Regions from separate parts of the Kribbella koreensis genome, predicted to be linked through region 1. Evidence: riboswitches for the same ligand, from Rfam matches in the RefSeq annotation. Region 1 holds a riboswitch; the other holds the start of a gene.

Region 1 (11,679 bases):
GCGGAGGTCGGCGTCGTTGGGGTAGCGGGCGGTGGCGGCGCGGAGGTCGGTGACCATGGCCCGGGTGAAGGCGGCCGCCTGCTCCGGGGTTTGCGCCACGCGGTCGAAGCCCGCGATTCCGGGCCGCATGAAGTGCCGCCAGATGATGTTGCGCTCGCGGCCCCGGAAGACGGACGGGTCGCCGATCAGCGCCGACCAGAGCGGGTTCCAGCTGATCATCGTCCAGGAGGCGGCGCACACGCAGATGGGCGCACCCTCGAGCTGGCCGATCAGCCGTTGCACCCCGGGCGGGATGTACGTCGAGATCGCCCCGGGCCGCGGTGGCGTCTGACCGGCCAGCACGAACAGGTGGTCCCGCTCGGAATCAGTCAACCGCAGCGCCCGGGCCAACGCGGTCAGTACCTGGGCCGACGGCGCGGACGACCGCCCCTGCTCGAGCCGGAGGATGTAGTCGACCGACAGCCCGGCCAGTAGCGCCAGCTCCTCACGCCGGAGCCCCGGCGCCCGCCGCCGCCCGCCCGCGGGCAGGCCCGCCTCGGCGGGAGTCACCCGATCCCGCCACGCGTGGAGCGTCTTGCCTAGTTCAGCCACCCGTCCAGTATCTCCCGCAACCCGCGCTTCAGCCTGGGTACTGCCAATCCCCAGGACAAAGCGTGCACTACCTGCACCGTCGCGAAGCGACGAGATTGGAGCCATGACAACAACACTCATCACCGGGGCCAACAAGAGCCTCGGCTACGAAACAGCCCGTCAACTCGTTGCCCTCGGCCACACCGTGTACGTCGGTGCGCGCGACCCCGAGCGTGGACGCAAGGCGGCCGACGAGCTCGGTGCCCGCTTCGTCCAGCTGGAGGTGACCGACGACGAGTCGGTCCAGAACGCCGTCAAGCAGGTGCAGGAAGAGGCCGGCCACCTCGACGTACTCGTCAACAACGCCGGCATCCCCGGCCCCTTCAAGCCCGCCGACCAGCTCACCGCCGACGACTTCCAGACCGTCTACAACGTCAACGTCTTCGGCGCCTTCCGCGTCCTGAACGCCTTCCTGCCGTTGCTCAAGGCAAGCGACAACCCCGTAGTCGTCAACGTCAGCAGCGGCCTGGGCTCCATCGGTATGGCCACCGACCCCACGGTCCGCGAGGCCGCCTGGATCCCCGCCCCGATCTACAGCTCCTCCAAGGCCGCCCTCAACATGCTCACCGCCCAGTACGCCCACCTCAACCCCGAAATGCGCATCAACGCCGTGGACCCCGGCTACACCGCCACCGACTTCAACGGCCACCGAGGCCACCAGTCCATCCCCGAAGGCGCCGCCAGCATCGTCCGCCTGGCCACCATCGACAAAACCGGCCCCACAGCCACCTACCAACGCAACACAGGCCTCGTCCCCTGGTGACAGCGGCCCGGGTCTGAGAGCCTGGCCCGCATGTCATCTCTCGTGTTGCTGCATGGACTAGGAGCTACCGGCCGGGTTTGGGACGGGTGGCCGCAGCCGCGGATCGCGCCGGACCTGCCCGGGCACGGGAGTGCACCTACGCTCCCGCGGTACACCTTCGAGTCGATGGCGGGCGCGGTTGCGGAGGCGCTGCCGGTGCGGGAGGGGTTGGTGGTCGTCGGGCATTCGCTCGGTGGGGTGATTGGGCTGGAGTTGGCCAGTGGGCGGTACGGCGTGCAGGTGGATCGGGTGGTGGCGTTGGGGGTGAAGGTGAGCTGGTCGGCGGATGATCTGGGGCGGGCGGGGGCGCTGGCGCAGAAACCGATCGGGTGGTTCGAGAGTCGGGACGAGGCGGCTGCCCGGTTTCTCAAGGTGTCTGGGTTACAAGGGCTGGTCGAGCCGGACAGCGGCGCGGTTGAGCATGGGATCAAGCAGGTCGATGGGCGGTGGCGGCTGGCGATGGATCCGGGGACCTGGGCGGTGGGTGCGCCGGGTATGGAGAAGCTGATCGCGGCTAGTCAGGCGGAGGTCGTGCTGGCGCGCGGTGAGCTTGATCCGATGAACACGGATGCCGAGCTGACCGCGCTGGGCGGGCACGTCGTCACGCTGGCCGGGTTGGGGCACAACGCGCACGTGGAGGATCCGTCAGCACTCGATCACGTTCACGGCCAGGCCGCCACGTGAGGTCTCCTTGTACTTGATCTTCATGTCGGCGCCGGTCTCGCGCATCGTCTTGATCACCTTGTCGAGCGAGACGACATGGACGCCGTCGCCGTGCATCGCCATCCGGGCGGCGTTGATCGCCTTCATCGACGCCATCGCGTTGCGCTCGATACAGGGGATCTGAACCAGCCCGCCGACCGGGTCGCAGGTCAGGCCGAGGTTGTGCTCCATCGCGATCTCGGCCGCGTTCTCGACCTGCTCCGGAGTACCACCCAGTACTTCGCACAGCCCGGCGGCCGCCATCGAGCAGGCCGAGCCGACCTCGCCCTGACATCCGACCTCGGCGCCGGAGATCGACGCGTTCTCCTTGTACAGAACGCCGATCGCCGCGGCCGCCAGCAGGAACCGGACCACGCCGTCCTCCGATGCCCCCGGCACGAAGCGACGGTAGTAGTGCAGCACGGCCGGAATGATCCCCGCGGCACCGTTCGTCGGCGCCGTGACGATCCGGCCGCCGGACGCGTTCTGCTCGTTCACCGCGAGCGCGAACAGGTTGACCCAGTCCATCACCTTCAGCGGATCGACCGACCACTTGTCGCCGCTGAGCTTCTTGTGCAGCGCGGCCGCCCGGCGCGGGACCTTGAGACCGCCCGGCAGCGTGCCCTCGGTCTCACAGCCCTCGTCGACGCAGTCCTGCATCACCTGCCAGATGTGCAGCAGGCCCTCGCGGATCTCGGGCTCGGTCCGCCAGGCCAGCTCGTTGGCGAGCATCACCTCGCTGATCGGCAGGCCCGACTCCTGGCAGCGGACGAGCAGCTCGTTGCCGGACAGGAACGGGTACTTGAGCGGAGTACGGTCCGCGACGATCCGGTCACCGGCCGCCGCGTTCTCGTCGACGACGAAACCGCCGCCGACCGAGTAGTACGTCCGCTCCCGCAGACAGGTGCCGTCAGCGGCCCGGGCCACGAAGGTCATCCCGTTCGGGTGGTACGGCAGCGCCTTGCGCCGGTGCATGATCAGCTGGTTGTTCTCGTCGAAGACGATCTCCCGCTGACCGGCGAGCCGGAGCCGGCCGGCCGCGCGGATCGCGGCGACCCGGCTCTCCACCGAGCGGGTGTCGACCGTCTCCGGGTCCTCACCCTCCAGCCCGAGGATGACCGCCTTGTTGCTGCCGTGCCCGTGGCCGGTGGCGCCGAGGGAGCCGAAGAGTTGCGACTCGACGGCCGTTGTACGGTCGAGTAACCCGTCCGCGGCCAGGCCGAGCGCGAAGGTGCGGGCGGCTCGCATCGGTCCCACGGTGTGGGAGCTCGACGGGCCGATCCCGATACTGAACAGGTCGAACACGCTGATCGCCATGCTGGAGGCCTCCTGGTCGCCATTGACCGATTGGTATGCCTCCCCGCTCTGTCAGGCAGTGTGCCTTCCAGAGGTGCCTCGCCCGCACGGTGAAGGTGCCTGAGAGATTCTTGGGGAGAGTTGCTCCTACGGCGCCCGGGTCAGGCCCGGGTCTCTCCCGCACGGGTTCATGCGGCTGCTGATTTCACTACTCGCCGCGACGGTACGGCGGACCGGCCGCGCGCGTCAATCCGGCAGCGGGTGAACTCAGGACAACCGGTTGGTGCGCTGCGCCCAGAGCTCGAAGAACCAGGTGAACAGTGGCGGGATGCTGGCGGCCAGAGCGGCCAGCGTGACCGGGACCGTCCAGCGCAGCTGCTTGCGGACCGCGAGCACCGTGATCACGTAGGCGATGAAGATCGTGCCGTGCACCGGCCCGAAGATCTTCACGCCGATCTCGTTGTCGGACAGCACGTACTTGAACAGCATCCCGATCAGCAGCCCGGTCCAGGAGATCGCCTCGGCGATCGCCACGGCACGGAACACCGTCGCGTGCTTCGATCCGGCCGGAGTCTCAACAGCGGTCGTCGTCTCAGTCATCAGATCAGTGACCCTAACAAGTCCCCCAAGGCGAGCCGGGGGTTCGGGCCGGGTCTGTCCCCGATGCGCACGGGAAGGCGTTTGCCCAGGATCGGGGGATGAAGCTCATCACGTGGGGTGCGATCGCCGGCGTCGTCATCGCCGGCCTGGTCGCGCCACCGGCAACCGCCGTACAACCGAAGTCCTTGCAGTGGACCGACTGCGAGGTCAAACCCAAAGAGGATCCCAAGCTCGTCGCCGGCTCCGAATGCGCGACCCTCCAGGTCCCGGTGGACTGGAACCACCCGGACGGACCCACCTTCGGCCTGGCGATAGCCCGCCGTACTGCGAAAGACCCGTCAACCCGCATCGGCACCCTGGTGTTCGGCCCGGGCGGCCCCGGCGACTCCGGGGTCGACCGGATCCGGACCGGTATGACCCGCTTCAGCGACGCCCTGGAGGACAGGTTCGACATCGTCAGCTTCGACCCCCGTGGGATCGCCCGCAGCAACCCGGTCGTCTGCTCGGCCGCGTTGCTCGCCAAGCAGCCCTCGCCGCAGATCAGCAGCCGCGCGCAGTTCGACCAGACCATCCGCTACAACCGCGAACTGGACCAGGACTGCCGCACCCACACCGGGCCGGTCTACGACCACATCGACACCCTGCAGACGGTTCGCGATGTCGACGCGATCCGCGCGGCGCTGGGTGAGACCAAGATCAGTTTCCACGGCAGCTCGTACGGGACCATGCTCGGTGAGCTGTACGCCGAGAGGTACCCGCACCGGCTGCGCGCGCTCGTCCTGGAGAGCGTCTTCGACCACGGCGACTCGACAACCGGTGAGTTCCTCGACGCGCAGGCCGCGACGGCGCAGGACTCGTTCACCGAGTTCGTGAACTGGTGCGAAGAGGCGACCGCCTGCTCGCTACACGGGCGCGACATCCACGCGCTGTGGGCGGAACTGCTCGCCCGGGCCGGTCGTGGCGAGCTGCCGGATCCACGGCAGGCGAGCGTGAAGGCGACGCCGTTCACGCTGACCTTCGGGGTGTTCCGGATGCTCTACGAGCCGCAGTGGGCCGCGCTGGCCGACCTGTTGAAGCGGCTGGAGACGAGCGCCCCACCGACGGGCGAACCCCCGGTACCGACCGGGCTGGCCCCGAACACGCTCGCACCGTTCTGCCGGGACCTCAGCCTGCCGGTCCGCACGTATGGTGAGTTCTCAGCGCACGTACGACGGCTCGCGCGGAACAACCAGGACCTGAAGATCCCGCCGACGCTGCTCGCGGTGACCAACTGCCTCGGGCTGCCGAAGGCCGTGAATCCCCAACAGGACTTGAAGATTCGCGGCCTCAAGACCCCCGCGCTACTCGCGAACGCGCTTCACGATCCGGCCACCGGCTACAGCTGGGCGACCAGTGTCGCGCGCCAGCTCGGCGAGCAGGGGGTGCTGCTCACGTACGAGGGCTGGGGACACGGCAGCTATACCAAGAGTCCTTGCGTAGGGCAAGCAATCGACAGCTACCTGATCTCACTGACCGTTCCGCGACGCGGCACGACCTGTCCGGCGGTACCGCCGGCGTCCTGATGACGATGGGGCTCCTCGCCGGGCATGGCGAGGAGCCCCATCATTGTTCCCAACCGGCTGTCAGACGGAGACGAGGTGCGCTTCCTGGACACGGGTGAGCGATCCGCTGCGGAGCACCTCGCTGGACAGCTCGAGGAGCCGGGCGCACGCGCGCTCGAGAGCCTCGGCCTGGGACCTGCAGCGGTCGACGAACCAGTACGGATCGTCGGGCTGCGGATCATCGGTGTCGTCGATGTCGGCGAACCAGTGCTGGTCGCCGGCGCAGGTGCAGTGCACCACCCGCACTCGCAGGTTCATCACGAAAATCCCCCCGTGCCGTAAATCCCTGGGATCCCCCCCGGGTTCCCAGCCGGGGCCAGCTCGGCCGGTGCGCAGCCGCGGCCCCCCACTACCGCGCACCGGGCCGAGATTGACCCTCCCCCGCTCCTTACATCGTGCTGGACGGCCCGGTGTTACTACTTGTGACCGAATTATTTTAAGTGATTGCTTGACTACGCTCAGTCGTTGCCGCGACCACGTTCTGCGAGAACACCAGCAGCACGAACCAGAGCACCGCCACGAACGCCAGCCCGGCCGACAACAGGCCCAGCAGGCCCACGACGTCTCCCATCCGATCGCCGCCCGAGACGACGAGCTGCCGCGGCCCGATCAGCAGACTCATCACGATCGAGACCGCCTCGGTACCCCGCAACCAGCGGGCCCGCTGCTCCAGTGAGCGGTCGCCGGCCCGGTCGGCCAGCCGCATCAGTCCGGTGCAGGTCAGGACGATCACCATCCCGCCGATGACGATCAGCGACGCCAGCCGGAGCTCGCCACCGACGATCGCGCGACCACCCAGCAGCGGGAGCAGCTCAGGCAGAGACGCCAGAGCGCCGACGAAGGCGAAGCCGGCGGCCAGGCGGAAGGCGTTGTCGAGTTTCCGGAGGCGGCACAGCCCGAAGTACAGCATCAGCCAGCCGGCCAGATCGACCACGACATCGAAGTTGTCGTAGCGGAAGTCCAGGAGGACGACGATCATGCCCCAGCCGATCAGCTTCATGCTCTGACGGTACGCACCGGGTAGGTCACCGTGGGAGATGACTGCGGGTCCACGCCTCCAGTCCGTCGGTGGTGATCGGGAGGGCTTCGGTGAGGATCTCGAGGCGGTCGGAGTGGACGACCACGTTGTCCTCGATCCGGATGCCGATGCCGCGGAGTTCGGGTGGGATGGTTTCGTCGTTGGGGTGGAAGTACAGGCCTGGTTCGACGGCCAGGGCCATGCCGACGTCGAGGTCGGCGGCGAAGTAGGTCTCGGGGCGGGCCGCGTCGCAGTCGTGGACGTCGAGGCCGATGTAGTGGCCGAGCCCGCAGACGACGTACCGGCGGTGCTGTTGCCCGTCCGGGCCGAGCGCCTCGTCGAGCGAGACGTCGAGGACGCCCCAGTCCTGCAGGCCCTCGATCAGCACCCGCATCGCCTCGTACTGGAAGGCCCGGTACGGCGCACCCGGGCGAACCTCTGCCAGCGCGGCGACCTGAGCCTTGTGCACCAGGTCGTGCACCTGCCGCTGAGCCGGCGTGTACTCACCAGTCACCGGGAAGGTCCGCGTCACGTCAGCGGTGTAGAGCGTCCGCGTCTCCACCCCGGCGTCGAGCAGGATGACGTCACCCTCGCGGACGGCACCGTCGTTGCGGACCCAGTGCAGCACCGGACCGTGGTTGCCAGCAGCAACGATTGAGGCGTAGCCCGGCCCGTTACCCGCAGTACGCGCGCGCCGGTCGAAGGTGCCTTCGAGCCACCGCTCGCCGCCGCCACGCACAGCCTCGGGCAACTCACTCGCCACATCGCCGAACGCCTGCACACTCGCTGCAACCGCCTCGCGCAGCTGGTCGAGCTCCCAGTCGTCCTTGATCCGCCGCAGCTCGGCCAGCACCTGCCGAAGCTCCTGCGCGCCGCTACCTCCGACGAACGCGTCCAGCAACGGCTCCACGCCGTACGTCGTGAGCATCGCCGGTACTGCGCCGCGCACGGCCGAAGGCAGCTCCTCAATGGGCCGGCACGGCAGCTGCAACGCGTCGGACCAGTCCTTCAACCCTGGTACCGGCCCGATCCACAGCTCGCCGTCGCGCGCGTTGGCGAAGAAGTCCGCCTCGCCCGGCCCAGCCGTCTCGCGCAGATAAAGGGTCGCGTCGCCATCACCGGAGATGACCAGGACCGAGCCTTCGGCCTGACAACCCGTCAGCCAGACGAAGTCGCTGTCCGCCCGGAACCGGTAGTCGGTGTCGTTCGACCGCACCGGCGCGCGCCCGGCCGCAACCGCGATCCGGCGCCCCGGCAGCGCGGCACTCAGCTTCCGCCGGTGCTCAGCGGCCGCATCAGCCAGCCCCTCCGGCAACACCACCGACCGGTCGACCGGCCCCCAGTCCCGCGCGATCGACGCCCGGAACCCGGCCGCGTCGATCGGCCGGTAGGACTTCCGCTGCTCTTCGGTCCGGTCTTCACTCATCTACTGCTCCCCCTCAGGGCTCGCGATAAACGGCATCCGGCACGTCGGTCACGAACATGTGCCCAGGGGCGTGGGTGATCGCAAACGGGGGCCTGACTTCCATCAACGCAGCTTGGGGTGTCACTCCGCAAGCCCAATACACCGGAACATCGCCAGGCTCCGCATCTACCGGGTCCCCGAAGTCGGGTCGCGCGTTGTCCACGATCCCCAGCGCCTCGGGCGAACCCACGTGAACAGGAGCTCCGTGCACCCTCGGCATCCGCGCTGTCACCTGCACCGCGGTCGCCACCAACGCGGCCGGGATGGGCCGCATGGACACCACCAGCGGGCCGCTCAACCGCCCGGCCGGACGGCACTCGCGATCGGTTCGGTACATCGACACGTTCTTGCCCTGCTCGAGATTGCGGACCGGGACCCCAGCGTCGAGCAGCGCGCGTTCGAAGCTGAAGCTGCAGCCGATCAGGAAGCTCACCAGGTCGTCCCGCCACAGGTCCACGACATCGGCCGGCTCGTCCACCAGCTCCCCGTCCCGCCAGACCCGGTACTTCGGAAGGTCGGTGCGCAGGTCCGCACCCGGCGCCAAGACCGTGCTCGTCGAGCCAGCATCGGTGACGTCGAGCAGCGGCACCGGTTTCGGGTTGCGCTGGCCGAACAGCAGCATGTCGTACGCCCAGTCGCGCGGCAGCACGACGAGGTTCGCCTGCGTGAAGCCGGGCGCGTGGCCGGAGGTCGGAGCGATCAGCCCAGCCCGGTACTGCGCTCGCGCGGCGGCCGGGGTCAGCATGCGTCACCTCGCTTTGAAGGCGTCCAGCAGTCCTTGCTCGGAGTCGCGGAGATAGGTGTCGAGCGCTTCGGCGGCCTCGTCGTACTTGTGCTCGGAGAGCAGCTCGAACAGGCCACGGTTGCGCGCGATGTACGGCTCGTGCAGCTCCTGCGGCGTCGCGATGACATGGAAGAGCAGGCGGAGCTCGGCCAGCAGGCGACCGGTGATGTCATCGAGGCGACTGCTGTCGGCCAGGCCGATGAGGTGCCGGTGGAACTGCATGTTCGCAGTACCGACTGCTGCCCAGCGGTCCGTGAGCGCGGCGGCCTCGGCCGTCTCGACCTCGGCCAGCAACGGCTCGAGCCGCTCGTCGGGAAGCTCCGGCACGCGATCCGCCAGGCCACGGACGACGTCGACCTCGAGGACGCGGCGGAGGCGGTACAGATCGACCACGTCCTGCTCGTCCAGCTCCGGCACGAAGACGCCGCGGTGCAGCTTGTAGACCAGCAGCCCTTCGTGGGTGAGCAGCCGGAACGCCTCGCGCAGGGTGTTGCGGCTGACGTCGAGGACCTCGGTGAGCTCGATCTCGGACAGCTGCGCGCCGGGCCGCAGCGCACCCTCGGTGATGCTGCGGCGGAGGATGTCCGCCGCGCGCTCGGCGGAGCTGCTGCGATCCTGCCGGGCCACGTCCGCGGCGACACCCCGGAGCCAGGCCTGCCGGCCCTCGTCGTCGCCGCGCTGACTGATGGACATCTCTGCATCATCGCTCACTCCCCGGTGCGGTGGGAAATTTCGATTCAACAAGAGTCTTGCAGGATTGTTGAACAATCTCTACTCTCAAAGTCACTCAAGGCGTTCAACCACCTACCGACCGTCTGCAGGAGAACCGACCGAAAGCTTTCTGAAGATCCAGGAGCCACCGCCATGCCGAAACCCCCGACCAAGCCCCTCTCCAAGCCGGCCCGCCGCCAGCCGACCCGCAGTACCGGCCACTCGTCCGGCCGGCAGCTGCCACCGGCCGCAGGCAAGAAGACGCCCGACACCGCGATGAAGGCGAGCACCAAGTCGACGCTGATCGGCGCGATGTTCCTGATGGCCACCTCGGCCATCGGCCCCGGGTTCATCACCCAGACGACGACCTTCACGGTCTCCCTCGGCGCCGCCTTCGCGTTCGCGATCGCCGTCTCGATCCTGGTCGACATCGCGCTGCAGCTGAACGTGTGGCGGGTGATCGGCGTCTCCGGCCGGCGGGCCCAGGAGCTCGGCAACCTGGTCGTGCCCGGCCTCGGCTACGTGATGGCGGCGCTGCTGTTCATCGGCGGCCTGGTCTTCAACATCGGCAACGTCTCCGGCACCGGGCTCGGGCTGGACGCGATGCTCGGGCTGGATCCCAAGCTCGGCGGCGCGCTCTCCGCATTGATTGCCATCGGCATCTTCTTGTCCAAGCGGGCCGGCGTCGCCATGGACCGGGTCGTGCTGGTGCTCGGCGGCCTGATGATCCTGCTCACCACGTACATCGCGATCACGTCCGGCCCACCGGTCGGTACGGCGCTGAAGAACGTCGTCCTGCCCGACCAGATCCAGTTCCTGTCCATCACCACCCTGATCGGCGGCACGATCGGCGGCTACATCGTGTACGCCGGTGCGCACCGCCTGCTCGACTCGGGCGTCTCCGGCCCGCAGCACATCCGCGACATCAGCCGCGGGTCGATCACCGGCATCCTGATCACCGGCGTGATGCGGATCGTGCTGTTCCTGGCGGTGCTCGGTGTCGTCGCGGGCGGCACGGCGCTGGACCCGAAGAACCCGGCCGCCTCGGCCTTCCAGCACGCGGCCGGCGAGTTCGGGCTGAGGGCCTTCGGGGTGGTGCTCTGGGCGGCCGCGATCACCAGCGTCATCGGCGCGTCGTACACGACCGTCACCTTCGTGACGTCGCGGACCAAGACGACGGACAAGACCCGGACCATCCTGGTGGTCGCGTTCATCGCGGTCAGCACGGTGATCTACCTGTCCGTCGGCACGGCGCCGACGCAGTTGCTGGTCTTCGCGGGCGCCTTCAACGGGTTGCTGCTGCCGGTCGGCATCGGTGTGCTTCTCTGGGTGGCATGGCAGCGCAAGGATCTGCTGCGCGGGTACCGGTACCCCAAGTGGTTGCTGTCGCTCGGCGGCGCGGCCTGGCTGCTGACGATCTACCTGGCCGTCCGGTCGGTCAAGCCTGTGTTCGAGTTGTTCGGTTAGGAGCGGTGTGATGGACCTCAATGCCGATCTGGGTGAGGGCTTCGGCTCGTGGACGATGGGTGACGACTTCGCGCTGCTGGAGGTCATCACGAGTGCGAACATCGCCTGTGGTTTTCATGCCGGCGACCCCTCGATCATGCGCCGGGTGACCGCGCACGCGGTCGAGCGTGGAGTCGCGATCGGCGCGCACGTCGGGTACGACGACAAGCCCGGCTTCGGCCGCCGCTTCCTCGACGTCGAACCCGCGGTACTGCGTGACGAGGTCGTCTACCAGATCGGCGCGCTGGACGCGTTCGCCCGGATCGCGGGCGATCGCGTCCGGTACGTGAAACCGCACGGCGCGCTCTACAACACGATCGGCACGCACGAGGAGCAGGCGGCGGCCGTGGTCGGCGCGATCGTCGACTACGACCCGTCGCTGCCGGTTCTCGGGCTGCCCGGATCCGCCTGGCTCCGGCTGGCCGCCGAGGCCGGACTGCCGATCGTCCACGAGGCCTTCGCCGACCGCGCCTACACGTCGGAAGGGACCCTGGTGTCCAGGCGCGAGGCCGGTTCGGTCCTTCACGACGGCGCCGAGATCGCCGCCCGCTGTACCGCGATGGC
Region 2 (11,679 bases), on a different contig from region 1:
CCGGAGCCGGGCGGCCTCGCTGCGCAGCATCTCGATCCGGCGGCGCGACGCGACGGTGATCAGCCAACTCCGCGGATTCGACGGCACCCCGTCGACCGGCCACTGCTGCGACGCGGCCAGCAGCGCCTCCTGGACGGCGTCCTCGCAGGTGTCGAACCCGCCGTACCGGCGGACCAGCGGACCCACGATCTGTGGGGCGAGCTCGCGGAGCAGCTGGTCGATCATCAGCTGAAGGAGCTCAGGTCCCGGATCGGCCGTACCTCGACGATGCTGAACGGTGCCTCGGGGATCTGCGGCACGATCTCCAGCGCCCGCTCCATCGACGGGCAGTCGAGCAGGTAGAACCCGGCCAGTTGCTCCTTCACCTCGGCGAACGGCCCGTCGGTCGTCATCGGCCGGCCGTTGCGGAAGACCACCTGCTTGGTCGCCTCCGGGTCACCCAGCGAATGCGAGACGACCAGCTCGCCGCTGGCCGCGAGGGCGTCGTTGAGCGCGGCGTACCCGGTCATCGACTCGGCCTTCTGCTCGTCGGACAGCCCGTCCCAGACCTGCCGCGACTCGGGATTGCCGTAGATCAGTACCAGAAACTTCACCGTCCCAGCCTAGAGCCGGACCGGGCCGAGCTACGGGCTGATCTCGATCAGGTCACCTTCGGGTCACCGCGCCGCGGCCTGCGTAGCCATGCGGTTGTGAATACGTTCACCTAATCAAGGAACACCGGTGTGGCCGGGGCAGAACCCGGTACCGGGCCCAAGTACAGTAACGACCGGGACAGGGGCGCCGTTCGCGGTCGCCCGATTCGCAAGCAGGGGGAGGATCGCGTGCCGGACCTGGAAGTGTCCGATCGGGTGCTGACGATCCCGAACGCACTGAGCTTCATCCGGTTGCTGGGCGTACCGCTCTTCCTCTGGCTGATCCTCGGGCCGGAGGAAGACGGCTGGGCCCTGCTGGTGCTGGCGATCTCGGGCTTCACCGACTGGGCCGACGGCCAGATCGCGCGCCGGATGAACCAGACCACGCGGCTCGGCCAGATGCTCGACCCGGTCGCCGACCGGCTCTACATCTTCGCCACCGTGCTCGGTCTCGCGCTGCGCGACATCATCCCGTGGTGGCTGGCGATCGCACTGCCGTTGCGGGACCTGTTGCTCACCTTCGCTCTGCCGGCGCTGCACCGCCGGGGCGTCAACGCACTGCCGGTGCATTTCCTCGGCAAGTCCGCGACCTTCTGTCTGCTGTACGCGTTCCCGTTGCTGCTACTCGGTGACGGCGACAGCACGCTCAACCTGCTGGCCCGCGTCTTCGGCTGGGCCTTCGCGATCTGGGGCACCGCTCTGTACTACTGGGCCGGCGCCCTGTACTTCGCACAGCTGCGCCATCTGATGCAGACCGTGAAGCCGATCAGCAAGCAGGCGGGCTAAGGGCGATCCCGTGACCCAATCTCCACCCGGCCAGGCTCCACCCGGGCAGCGACGCGTCGACGCGTCCATGTCGTTGCTGAACAACCTGATGGCCCACCCGCTGGACGAGGGCTACGCCGTCGCGGCGAAAGCCCGTCCGTCGCAGGGCGGCAAGGCCAACAAGTCGCGGCACCGGATCATCCTGGTGATCGCACTGCTCTTCCTGGGCTTCCTGCTCGCCGTCGCCGCGTCGCAGAACTACCGCAGCGCGCCCGAGGCGGAGAAGCAGCGCAAAGAACTGATCACCCGGATCAACACCGCCGACGGCCGGCTGACCGACCTGCGCGGCGAGCAGATCAAGCTCGCCGACGAGGTCCGTGGGCTGCAGGCCGGTGGACTGAGCAACACCAGCGAGGGCGCGGCGCTGCAGCAGAAGCTGAACGACCTCGAGCTGCAGGTCGGAGCCGTCGCGGTGACCGGTCCGGGCCTGAAGGCCGTCGTCGACGACGCCAAGGACTCCGACGACAAGCAGGGCCGGTTGCTCGACGTCGACCTGCAGCAGTTCGTCAACGGGCTGTGGACGGCCGGCGCGGAGGCGATCTCGGTGAACGGTCACCGGCTGACCACGCTGACCGCGATCCGCGGTGCGGGCAGCGCGATCACCGTCGACTACAGTTCGCTGACCCCGCCGTACACGGTGCTGGCGATCGGGGACACCGCGACCATGCCGGCCCGGTTCGCGCAGAGCTCGGGCGGCCAGTGGGTGCAGTACCTGGTCAGCAATTTCCATGTCCGGATGACGATCACGACGGAGGATTCCTTGCTGGTGCCAGCCGATGCCACCATCGCGCTGCGGTACGCGAAGGTGGGTGGGAGATGATCGCCGTCCTCGGCCTGGTGATCGGCGTCGTCGTCGGTCTGCTGGTCGCTCCCGACGTACCCGAGTGGGCCCAGCCCTATCTGCCGATCGCGGTGGTCGCCGCGCTGGACGCGGTCTTCGGCGCCCTGCGGGCGTTCCTGGACGGCATCTTCGACGACAAGGTGTTCGTCGTCTCGTTCGTCTCGAACGTGCTGATCGCGGCCCTGATCGTCTACCTGGGCGACCAGCTCGGGGTCGGCTCGCAGCTGTCCACCGGCGTCGTGGTCGTGCTCGGGATCCGGATCTTCACCAACATGGCCGCGATCCGGCGCCACGTCTTCAGGGCCTGAGATGAGTACCGACGCCCCGTTCCCGCCGCCGGACAAGCCGGAGCCGGCCGAGCCGACGCCGATGCCCAAGCCGAAACCGAAGACGCCGAACCTGGCGCTGCGGCGGCTGCGGACCGGATTCAAGCCGTCCCGCGGGCAGGCGATCGTGGCCGTGGTGCTGGCGCTGGTGGCCTGTATGGCGGTCGTCCAGGTCCGGGTGAACCGGGCCGACGACGGCTACCAGAACGCCCGCCGCGAGGACCTGATCGCGATCCTCGACGGCCTCGGCCAGAACACCCGGCGGCTGGAGACCGAGATCACCGAACTGGAGGCGCGCAAGAACACGCTGACCTCCAGCGCGGACAAGGCGCAGACCGCCCGTGAGCAGGCCGAGCAGCAGGTGCGCGTGCTCGGCATCCTGGCCGGGACGCTGCCCGCCGTCGGCCCCGGGGTCCGGATCACGCTGAACGACCCGGACGCCAAGATGCAGTCCAGCAACCTGCTGGACGCGATCGAGGAGCTCCGCGACGCGGGCGCCGAGGCGATCCAGATCAACGGGCAGGTCCGGGTGGTGGCCAGCACCGATCTGGTCGACGACCCGCCCGGGGTGAAGATCGACGGCGAGAAGGTGCAGTCGCCGTACGTGATCGAGGCGATCGGCGATGCCCACAACCTGGCCGAGGCGGCCAACTTCCCCGGCGGCCTGGTCAGCGAGGTCGAGGGTCCCCAGGTCGGCGGCACCGCCGAGGTGAGCGAGCTGCCGAGCGTGTCGATCACCGTCTTGCACGCGCCGGACGAGCATCGTTACGCTCGCCCGGCACCGAGCCCGACGAAGTAACTCCCTGCAGTTTCCATTGAAAGAAAGAGGGACCGAGGTGTATCCCGAAGATCTGAAGTACACGGCCGAGCACGAGTGGGTCAAGGCCGGCGACGGCCCGGTGCGGGTCGGTATCACCGACTTCGCCCAGGACGCGCTCGGCGACATCGTGTACGTACAGCTGCCCGAGGTCGGCACCGCCGTCCGGGCCGGCGACTCCTGCGGCGAGCTGGAGTCCACCAAGAGCGTCAGCGACCTGTTCGCGCCCCTCAACGGCACCGTGCGCGCCGTCAACGAGGCGCTGGCCGACCAGCCCGACCTGGTCAACACCGACCCGTACGGCGAGGGCTGGCTGCTCGACATCGAGGTCGACGACGACGAGGAGATCGAGGCGTTGATGGACGCCGACACGTACAAGGGACAGCTCGACCAGAGCTGAACTTCGGACGCAGGGCAGTAGCTGGTAAGTTCTGTCGGACCTCAACCGCCGGTCGAGGGTTGGGGTCCTAGTCCACACTGTCATCACGGGGTCAACGAGAACGTCGCCGGACCGCCGGCGATCGGGAGGATCACAGCATGCCGTTCTGCAACCAGTGCGGGCACGAGAACTCCGAGGGCAGCAAGTTCTGCTCGCAGTGCGGAACGATGCTCCCTGGCGCGGACCGTCCGGTGACCGCCCCCGGGGTGACCGACACCGCGATGCTCGCACCGATCAGCGTCGAGCCGGAGACCGAGCGTTTCGATCTCGGCGAGAGCCTGTCCGCCGAGGACGAGGCCGCGGTCGGCGCGCTGCCCCAGGGATCGGCGCTGCTGATCGTCCAGCGCGGCCCGAACGCGGGCAGCCGGTTCCTGCTCGACGTCGACGTGGTCACCGCCGGCCGGCACCCCGACAGCGACATCTTCCTCGACGACGTGACCGTGTCCCGCCGGCACGCGGAGTTCCGGCGCGACCCGCAGGGCGTGAAGGTCCGCGACGTCGGCAGCCTGAACGGCACCTACGTGAACCGCGACCGGATCGACGAGCTGCAGCTGTCGAACGGCGACGAGGTGCAGATCGGCAAGTACCGGCTGGTCTACTACGCCAGTGGCCAAGCCTGAGTCTGGAGACTCCGCACTAGGGGGCAGCAGCATCGGTGAGGTGCTGCAGCTCCTGCAGGCCGAGTTCGCCGACGTCACCATCTCCAAGATCCGCTTCCTCGAGGCGGAGGGGCTGGTGACGCCGGCCAGGACCGCTTCGGGGTACCGCAAGTTCAGTACCGCCGACATCGAGCGGCTTCGCTATGTGCTGACCGCGCAGCGCGACCAGTACCTGCCGCTGAAGGTGATCAAGGACCACCTCGACGCGATGGATCGCGGGCTGCGGCCGCCTGCTCCTGGTGGCCGGCCGGCGGCGCCGCAGACGTTGCCCCAGCCTGCCGGGCTGCCCGATGCCGAGGACTTCTCGACGTACGGGACCGAGTTGAAGCTGACCCGGGACGAGCTGCGCGAGGCGGCCGGGATCACGGCCGAGTTGCTCGAGCAGCTGGAGAGTCACAACCTCGTCGTGGCCCGGGGCAACCACTACGACGGCGACGCGATCCTGATCGCCAAGGCGGCCGCCGAGTTCGCGCAGTACGGGATCGAGCCGCGGCATCTGCGGCCGTTCCGGGCCGCCGCCGATCGTGAGGTCGGGCTGATCGAGCAGGTCGTACAGCCCCGGCGCGACGACAAGACGCTCGAACTGGCCGCCCTCGCGGTGCGTTTGCACGCGGCACTCGTCCGGTCACGGCTCACCCGCTGACCCCGGCGGGGCAGCCCCGGCCTGGCCCGCAGAGTAGGCTGAAGGAGTGCGCGAAGTCGACGTGGTCGGAGTCCGGGTTGAGATGCCCTCGAGTCAGCCGATCGTGCTGCTCCGGGAGGTCGGCGGAGAGCGGTACCTGCCGATCTGGATCGGCGCGGCCGAAGCGAGCGCCATCGCTTTCGCCCAGCAGGGGATGGAGCCTCCCCGGCCGCTGACCCACGACCTGTTCGCGGAGACCATCCGGGTGCTCGGGCACACGCTGAGCCAGGTCCGGATCGTGAACCTGACCGACGGCGTGTTCGAGGCGATCCTGGTCTTCGACGACAAGACCGAGATCTCCGCCCGCCCGTCGGACTCGATCGCGCTCGCGCTGCGGACCGGTACGCCGGTGTTCTGCACCGAGGAGATCCTGGCCGAGGCCGGCATCCCGGTTCCGGACAGTGAGAACGAGGACGACGAGGTGGTCGAGGAGGAGGAGGTCGAGCGCTTCCGCGAGTTCCTCGATCACGTCACACCGGAAGACTTCGACAAGAGCTGACAGGTAACGATTCGTATTGGATCCGCGACACGCATCCGGCTCGGGGCGGTTGTCGTTGACCCGGCCTGAGCGGCGGCTTACCTTGAAGGAGTCGTGGGGTGTTGTAACTCCACGGATGTGATCCGTTCCAGTCGGTACCCAGGGAGGCTCAGGCGTGACACGCACCGGCGACACAGATCTGACGGCGCAGTCGACGTCCGAAGCACACGCCGAGGCGGCCGTCACCGCCGGCGTCCAGGGTCTGCTCTTCGAGGACGACCTGAAACCGATGCCCGACGACGTCGGTTTCCGCGGCCCGACGGCCTGTGCCGCGGCCGGTATCACCTACCGCCAGCTGGACTACTGGGCCCGCACCGGACTGGTCTCACCGTCCGTCCGCCCGGCCACCGGTTCCGGCACCCAGCGGCTCTACGGCTTCCGCGACGTCTTGTTGCTCAAAGTGATCAAGCGGCTGCTCGACGCGGGCATCTCGCTGCAGCAGATCCGCAGCGCCATCGCCCACCTGAGCAAGCGCGGCATCGACGACCTGACCCAGATCACGCTGATGAGCGACGGCGCCTCGGTCTACATGTGCACCTCGCCCGACGAGGTCATCGACCTGCTGGCCGGCGGCCAGGGCGTCTTCGGGATCGCCCTCGGTGGCGTCTGGCGCGAGGTCGAGGGATCGCTGTCCGAGCTGCCGACCGAGCGGCTCGACGCGCACGGCGAGACCGGCGACGACCACGCCAACGACGAGCTCGCTGCCCGCCGCCGTGCCCGGATGACGGGCTGAGGTACCCTCGTTCTCAGCCGTACACAACACTCGGGAGAGTCTCGACCTGCTGTCTGGTCGGGCGCCGAAGGGGCAATTCCTCCCCGGAACCTCTCAGGCCCATGGACCGAGTGTCTTAGGCGACTCTGAAGCGCGCGCCGCGTGACAGAGGGGGAGGCCACCGGCAATTGTCAGCAACGGAGCCTCCACACAATGACTGAAACCCCTGTTCAGGTGTCAGCGGTGTTCGCCGACCGTCACATCGGCCCGCGGTCCGGCGAGATCGCCAAGATGGTCGAGACCCTCGGGTACGCCGATGTCGACGCGCTCGTCGACGCCGCGGTGCCCGCCTCGATCCGCTCGACCGAGCCGCTCCGGCTGCCCGAGCCGGCCTCCGAGGTCGACGCGCTGACCGAACTGCGCCAGCTCGCCGCCCGCAACAACGTCGCCACCTCGATGATCGGCCAGGGGTACTACGGCACGTTCACCCCGTCGGTGATCGTCCGCCGCCTGGTCGAGAACCCGGCCTGGTACACCGCTTACACGCCGTACCAGCCGGAGATCTCCCAGGGCCGTCTCGAGGCGCTGCTGAACTTCCAGACCGTCGTCTCCGACCTGACCGGCCTGCCGACCGCGAACGCGTCGCTGCTCGACGAGGGCACTGCCGCCGCCGAGGCGATGACGCTGGCGCACCGGTCGAACCGCAAGAGCAAGAGCAACCGGTTCCTGGTCGACGCCGACTGCTTCGCGCAGACGATCGCGGTCGTCCAGACGCGCGCCGAGGCGCTCGACATCGAGGTCGTCGTCGCTGACACGACCGATGGGCTGCCGGAGGGCGACTTCTTCGGCTTCCTGGTGCAGTACCCGGGCTCCGGCGGTGTCGTTCGGGACCTGAAGCCGCTGATCGCGGCGGCACACGACCGGGAGACGCTCGTCGCGGTCGCGTCCGACCTGCTGGCCCTGACGCTGCTCGAGGCGCCGGGCGAGGCCGGGGCCGACATCGTCATCGGGTCGTCTCAGCGCTTCGGGGTGCCGCTGTTCTACGGTGGGCCGCACGCTGGGTTCATGTCGGTGCGCGCCGGGCTGGAGCGGTCGCTGCCGGGTCGGCTGGTCGGCGTTTCGGTCGATGCAGATGGCGCGCCGGCGTACCGGTTGGCTTTGCAGACGCGGGAGCAGCACATCCGGCGTGAGAAGGCGACCTCGAACATCTGTACCGCGCAGGTGCTGCTCGCTGTCGTCGCGTCGATGTACGCCGTCTACCACGGTCCGGAGGGGCTGAAGGCGATCGCTGAGCGGGTCCACCGCCACGCGGACAGCCTCGCCGCCTCGCTGAAGGCCGGAGGCGTCGAGGTCGTGCACGACCAGTTCTTCGACACCGTCCTGGCCCGGGTGCCCGGTCGTGCGGCGGATGTTGTCGACACGGCTCGGCAGAACGGCATCTGGCTGCGTGAGGTCGACGCGGACCACGTCGGTATCTCCTGTGACGAGAAGACCGACGCGACGGCGCTGGTCGGGGTCTGCCGTTCCTTCGGCGTGACGTACGACGCGGCGCTCGGCGGTGACGCCCTGGCCGAGACGGTCACGCGGACCTCGGAGTACCTGACGCACCCGGTCTTCAACACGCACCGGTCCGAGACGGCGATGCTGCGCTACCTGCGCAAGCTGTCGGACTACGACTACGCGCTCGACCGCGGCATGATCCCGCTCGGCTCCTGCACGATGAAGCTGAACGCGACCACCGAGATGGAAGCCGTCACCTGGCCCGAGTTCGCCGACATGCACCCGCTGGCGCCGATCGAGGACGCCGCCGGCTACGTGAAGCTGATCGGCCAGCTGGAGCGCTGGCTGGCCGAGGTGACCGGCTACGCGAAGGTCTCGATCCAGCCGAACGCCGGCTCGCAGGGTGAGCTCGCGGGGCTGCTCGCGATCCGCGGCTACCACCGGGCCCAGGGCAACGAAGATCGCAACGTCTGCCTGATCCCGGCGAGCGCGCACGGTACCAACGCCGCCTCCGCGGTGATGGCCGGGATGAAGGTTGTTGTTGTCAAGGGCAACGATGACGGCACGATCGACCTGGCCGACCTGCGCGCCAAGGCTGACGAGCACGCGGAGAAGCTGGCCGCGATCATGATCACCTACCCGTCCACGCACGGCGTGTACGAGGAGAGCGTGACCGAGGTCTGCCAGATCGTCCACGACCACGGCGGCCAGGTGTACGTCGACGGCGCGAACCTGAACGCGCTGCTCGGGCTGGCCAGGCCGGGCGAGTTCGGCGGCGATGTCAGCCACCTGAACCTGCACAAGACGTTCTGCATCCCGCACGGTGGCGGTGGCCCGGGTGTCGGTCCGGTCGCGGTCGCCGCGCACTTGGCGCCGTACCTGCCGAACCACCCGTTGCTCGACCAGGCCGGCCCGGAGTCGGGTGTCGGTCCGATCAGCGCGGCGCCGTTCGGCTCGGCCGGTGTGCTGGCGATCTCCTGGGCGTACATCCGGATGATGGGCGCCGAGGGGCTGACGTCGGCGACCAAGGCCGCCGTACTGACCGCCAACTACGTCGCCAAGCGGCTCGAGGACGCCTTCCCGGTGCTGTACACGGGGGAGAACGGGCTGGTCGCGCACGAGTGCATCCTGGATCTGCGGCCGATGACCAAGGAGACCGGTATCACCGTCGACGACGTCGCGAAGCGGCTGGTCGACTACGGCTTCCACGCGCCGACGATGTCGTTCCCGGTCGCCGGGACGTTGATGGTGGAGCCGACCGAGTCCGAGGACCTGGGTGAGCTGGACCGGTTCTGCGACGCGATGATCGCGATCCGGCACGAGATCGACCGGGTCGCGGCAGGGGAGTGGCCGGCCGGTGACAACCCGCTGGTGAACGCGCCGCACACCGCGTCGTCGGTGATCAACGACAAGTGGGAGCACGCCTACACCCGCGAGGAGGCCGCTTTCCCCCAGTCGGTCGACCGCACCACGAAGTACTGGCCGCCGGTCCGCCGCATCGACGGAGCCTACGGCGACCGCAACCTGATCTGCTCCTGCCCCTCCCCGGAGGCCTTCGAGTAACGGGCATACTTGGGTGAGTGACTGACGTTCGTGCTGACACCGCGGCGGCCTTGTACGCCGAGATCGCCGCGGCCCAGAGTGAGACCAAGCTGCCGACCATCACAGCCGGTGTGCTGAAGGACGGCGCGTTGGCGTGGACCGGCTCCCGCGGGCAGATCGTGGACGGTGAAGGGCTGGCGCCGGGCCCGGACGTGCAGTACCGGATCGGGTCGATCACCAAGACGATGACCGCGATCCTGGTGCTGCAGTGTCGCGACGACGGGCTGCTGTCGCTGAATGATGCCGTGGGCAAGCATCTGCCCGGCGTGGCGTTCGGCGACCTGACCATCCGGCAGTTGCTCGCCCACTCGGGCGGGATGAACGCCGAGCCCGAAGGCCCTTGGTGGGAACGCAATCCGGGCGTTTCGTTCGAGGCGCTGACGGCGGCGATGGACGAGTCGCAGGCGGCCGGCAGACCCGATCGGCGGCATCACTACTCCAACCTCGGCTATGCGTTGCTGGGCGAGGTCGTCGCGCGGTTGCGGGGTGCCGCGTGGATGGAGTTGGTGGCGGCGCGGATCCTCGACCCGCTGGAGATGCGGCGTACGACGTACTTCCCGGTCACCCCCGCCGCCAAGGGGTACTCGGTGCATCCGTTCAGCGGGCGGCTCGACCTGGAGCCGGCGTACGACTCCGGTGCGATGGCGCCGGCCGGACAGCTGTGGAGCACGATCGAGGACCTGGCGAAGTACGCCGCGTTCTGGATCGACCCCGGCTACGAGGTGCTCAGCCGCGACACCGTCGACGAGATGGCCGCTCCGACGGCGGCCGATCCACGCGAGGCGCTGACCGCGTCGTACGGGCTGGGCCTGCGGCTGCATGCCGACGACCCGTACCTCTTCGTCGGCCACACCGGCTCGATGCCGGGCTTCATGGCCGGACTGTTCGTCGACCGCGCGCGGCGGATCGGGGCCGTGACGCTGGGCAATTCGACGTACGGGCGGGTTGCTTCGGTGCCGCTCGACCTGATGCGCATCCTCGCGTCGTACGAGCCGCCGCTGCCGATCGAGTGGGTCCCCGAACCCGAACTCGCGCAAGGCTCCGAACTCCTCGGCCACTGGTACTGGGGCAACACCCAGCTGACGATGTCCGTCGCCGGCGGCATCCTCCAGCTCACCACCGGCTACCCGTGCCGTTTCTCACCCATCGGCCCGGATCTCTACCAAGGCCGCGACGGCTACTTCGCCGGCGAACGCCTCCGGGTGATCCGCGACGGCGACCGGATCACTCACCTCGACCTCGCCACCTTCACCCTGACCCGCACGCCGTACGGCAACTGACGGGCGGCCGGCGCGACTTCCGGGCTGGCCCGTACCTCATCCGGCCGCTGGCTCGTTCACCATCAGCCGCCTGTGTCTACCACGACACGGGCGGCTGTCGCTGTGTTTCATCACGCAGGTCACCCCGGTTGACACGCACAGCTTCGAGGTTAGTAGGTTAGGGCTACCTAAGTAAGGGCTGCCTTACTCGACAACTTTCCCAGGAGAAGCTGGATGTCGTCCCTCGACGCTCCCCATAGTCCCTTCGATCGCGATCAGCGGGTGGTGGAGCTGCATCGCTGGCCCTTGGCAACGACCGTTCGGGACAGTAAACGGGGGCCGCTGCCGGCCGGTACTCCGGCTGCTGTGCAGCAGCGGACGGCGGACACATTGGGTGCTCCGCGGGTGCCGTCGACAGGGGTCGGCGAGTCCGCCGCGCTGGACCTGATCGCCGGTCTGCTCGATCGGGACGGCATCGATCTCAGTCACCCGCATGCGGCCGCGCATCTGCAGCCGCCGGTGCTGCAGGTCGCCGTCGACGCGGATGCGCTGGCGTCCGCGAGCAATGCATCGATGGACACCTACGACTCCGGTCCGGTGACGCTGGAGATCGAGCGCTGGGTGGTCCGGGCGCTCGCGACGATGGCCGGGTTCGGGCCGTCCGCCGATGGTGTGCTGACGCCTGGTGGGTCGATCTCCAATCTGCTCGCGGTGCTGATCGCCCGGGACAATGCGGCTGCGGCGCGCGGTATCGACGTACGGCGAAACGGCCTGGGTGGCTTGGCGAAGCCGGTCGTGTTCTGCTCGGAGCTCGCTCACTTCTCCGTCCAGCGGGCGTGCGCGGCGC

Evidence for each region. A riboswitch is a leader RNA that binds a small molecule or an ion and turns the genes downstream of it on or off. The one in region 1 is predicted to bind glycine.
Region 2: it holds a riboswitch for glycine, as region 1 does, so the genes downstream of both, gcvP (aminomethyl-transferring glycine dehydrogenase) here and ABD116_RS25450 (L-serine ammonia-lyase) in region 1, are expected to answer to the same signal.

The regions. Positions count from the first base shown of each region.
Region 1 is NZ_BAAAHK010000013.1:251,813-263,491, reverse strand. Features, by position in the region: gene ABD116_RS25465 (helix-turn-helix transcriptional regulator) at 1-591, opposite strand, end outside; gene ABD116_RS25460 (SDR family NAD(P)-dependent oxidoreductase) at 695-1,393, shown strand; gene ABD116_RS25455 (alpha/beta fold hydrolase) at 1,424-2,116, shown strand; gene ABD116_RS25450 (L-serine ammonia-lyase) at 2,078-3,451, opposite strand; glycine riboswitch at 3,529-3,621, opposite strand; gene ABD116_RS25445 (DUF3817 domain-containing protein) at 3,698-4,030, opposite strand; gene ABD116_RS25440 (alpha/beta hydrolase) at 4,129-5,592, shown strand; gene ABD116_RS25435 (hypothetical protein) at 5,653-5,889, opposite strand; gene ABD116_RS25430 (hypothetical protein) at 6,068-6,631, opposite strand; gene ABD116_RS25425 (aminopeptidase P family protein) at 6,657-8,075, opposite strand; gene ABD116_RS25420 (putative hydro-lyase) at 8,089-8,859, opposite strand; gene ABD116_RS25415 (GntR family transcriptional regulator) at 8,863-9,591, opposite strand; gene ABD116_RS25410 (NRAMP family divalent metal transporter) at 9,763-11,076, shown strand; gene ABD116_RS25405 (LamB/YcsF family protein) at 11,087-11,679, shown strand, end outside.
Region 2 is NZ_BAAAHK010000017.1:226,691-238,369, forward strand. Features, by position in the region: gene ABD116_RS30570 (RNA polymerase sigma factor) at 1-225, opposite strand, end outside; gene ABD116_RS30575 (YciI family protein) at 225-593, opposite strand; gene clsA (cardiolipin synthase ClsA) at 822-1,418, shown strand; gene ABD116_RS30585 (DUF881 domain-containing protein) at 1,429-2,277, shown strand; gene ABD116_RS30590 (small basic family protein) at 2,274-2,606, shown strand; gene ABD116_RS30595 (DUF881 domain-containing protein) at 2,608-3,423, shown strand; gene gcvH (glycine cleavage system protein GcvH) at 3,461-3,841, shown strand; gene ABD116_RS30605 (zinc-ribbon and FHA domain-containing protein) at 3,979-4,500, shown strand; gene ftsR (transcriptional regulator FtsR) at 4,541-5,182, shown strand; gene ABD116_RS30615 (bifunctional nuclease domain-containing protein) at 5,229-5,720, shown strand; gene ABD116_RS30620 (MerR family transcriptional regulator) at 5,899-6,492, shown strand; glycine riboswitch at 6,514-6,611, shown strand; gene gcvP (aminomethyl-transferring glycine dehydrogenase) at 6,685-9,534, shown strand; gene ABD116_RS30630 (serine hydrolase domain-containing protein) at 9,552-10,853, shown strand; gene ABD116_RS30635 (pyridoxal phosphate-dependent decarboxylase family protein) at 11,067-11,679, shown strand, end outside.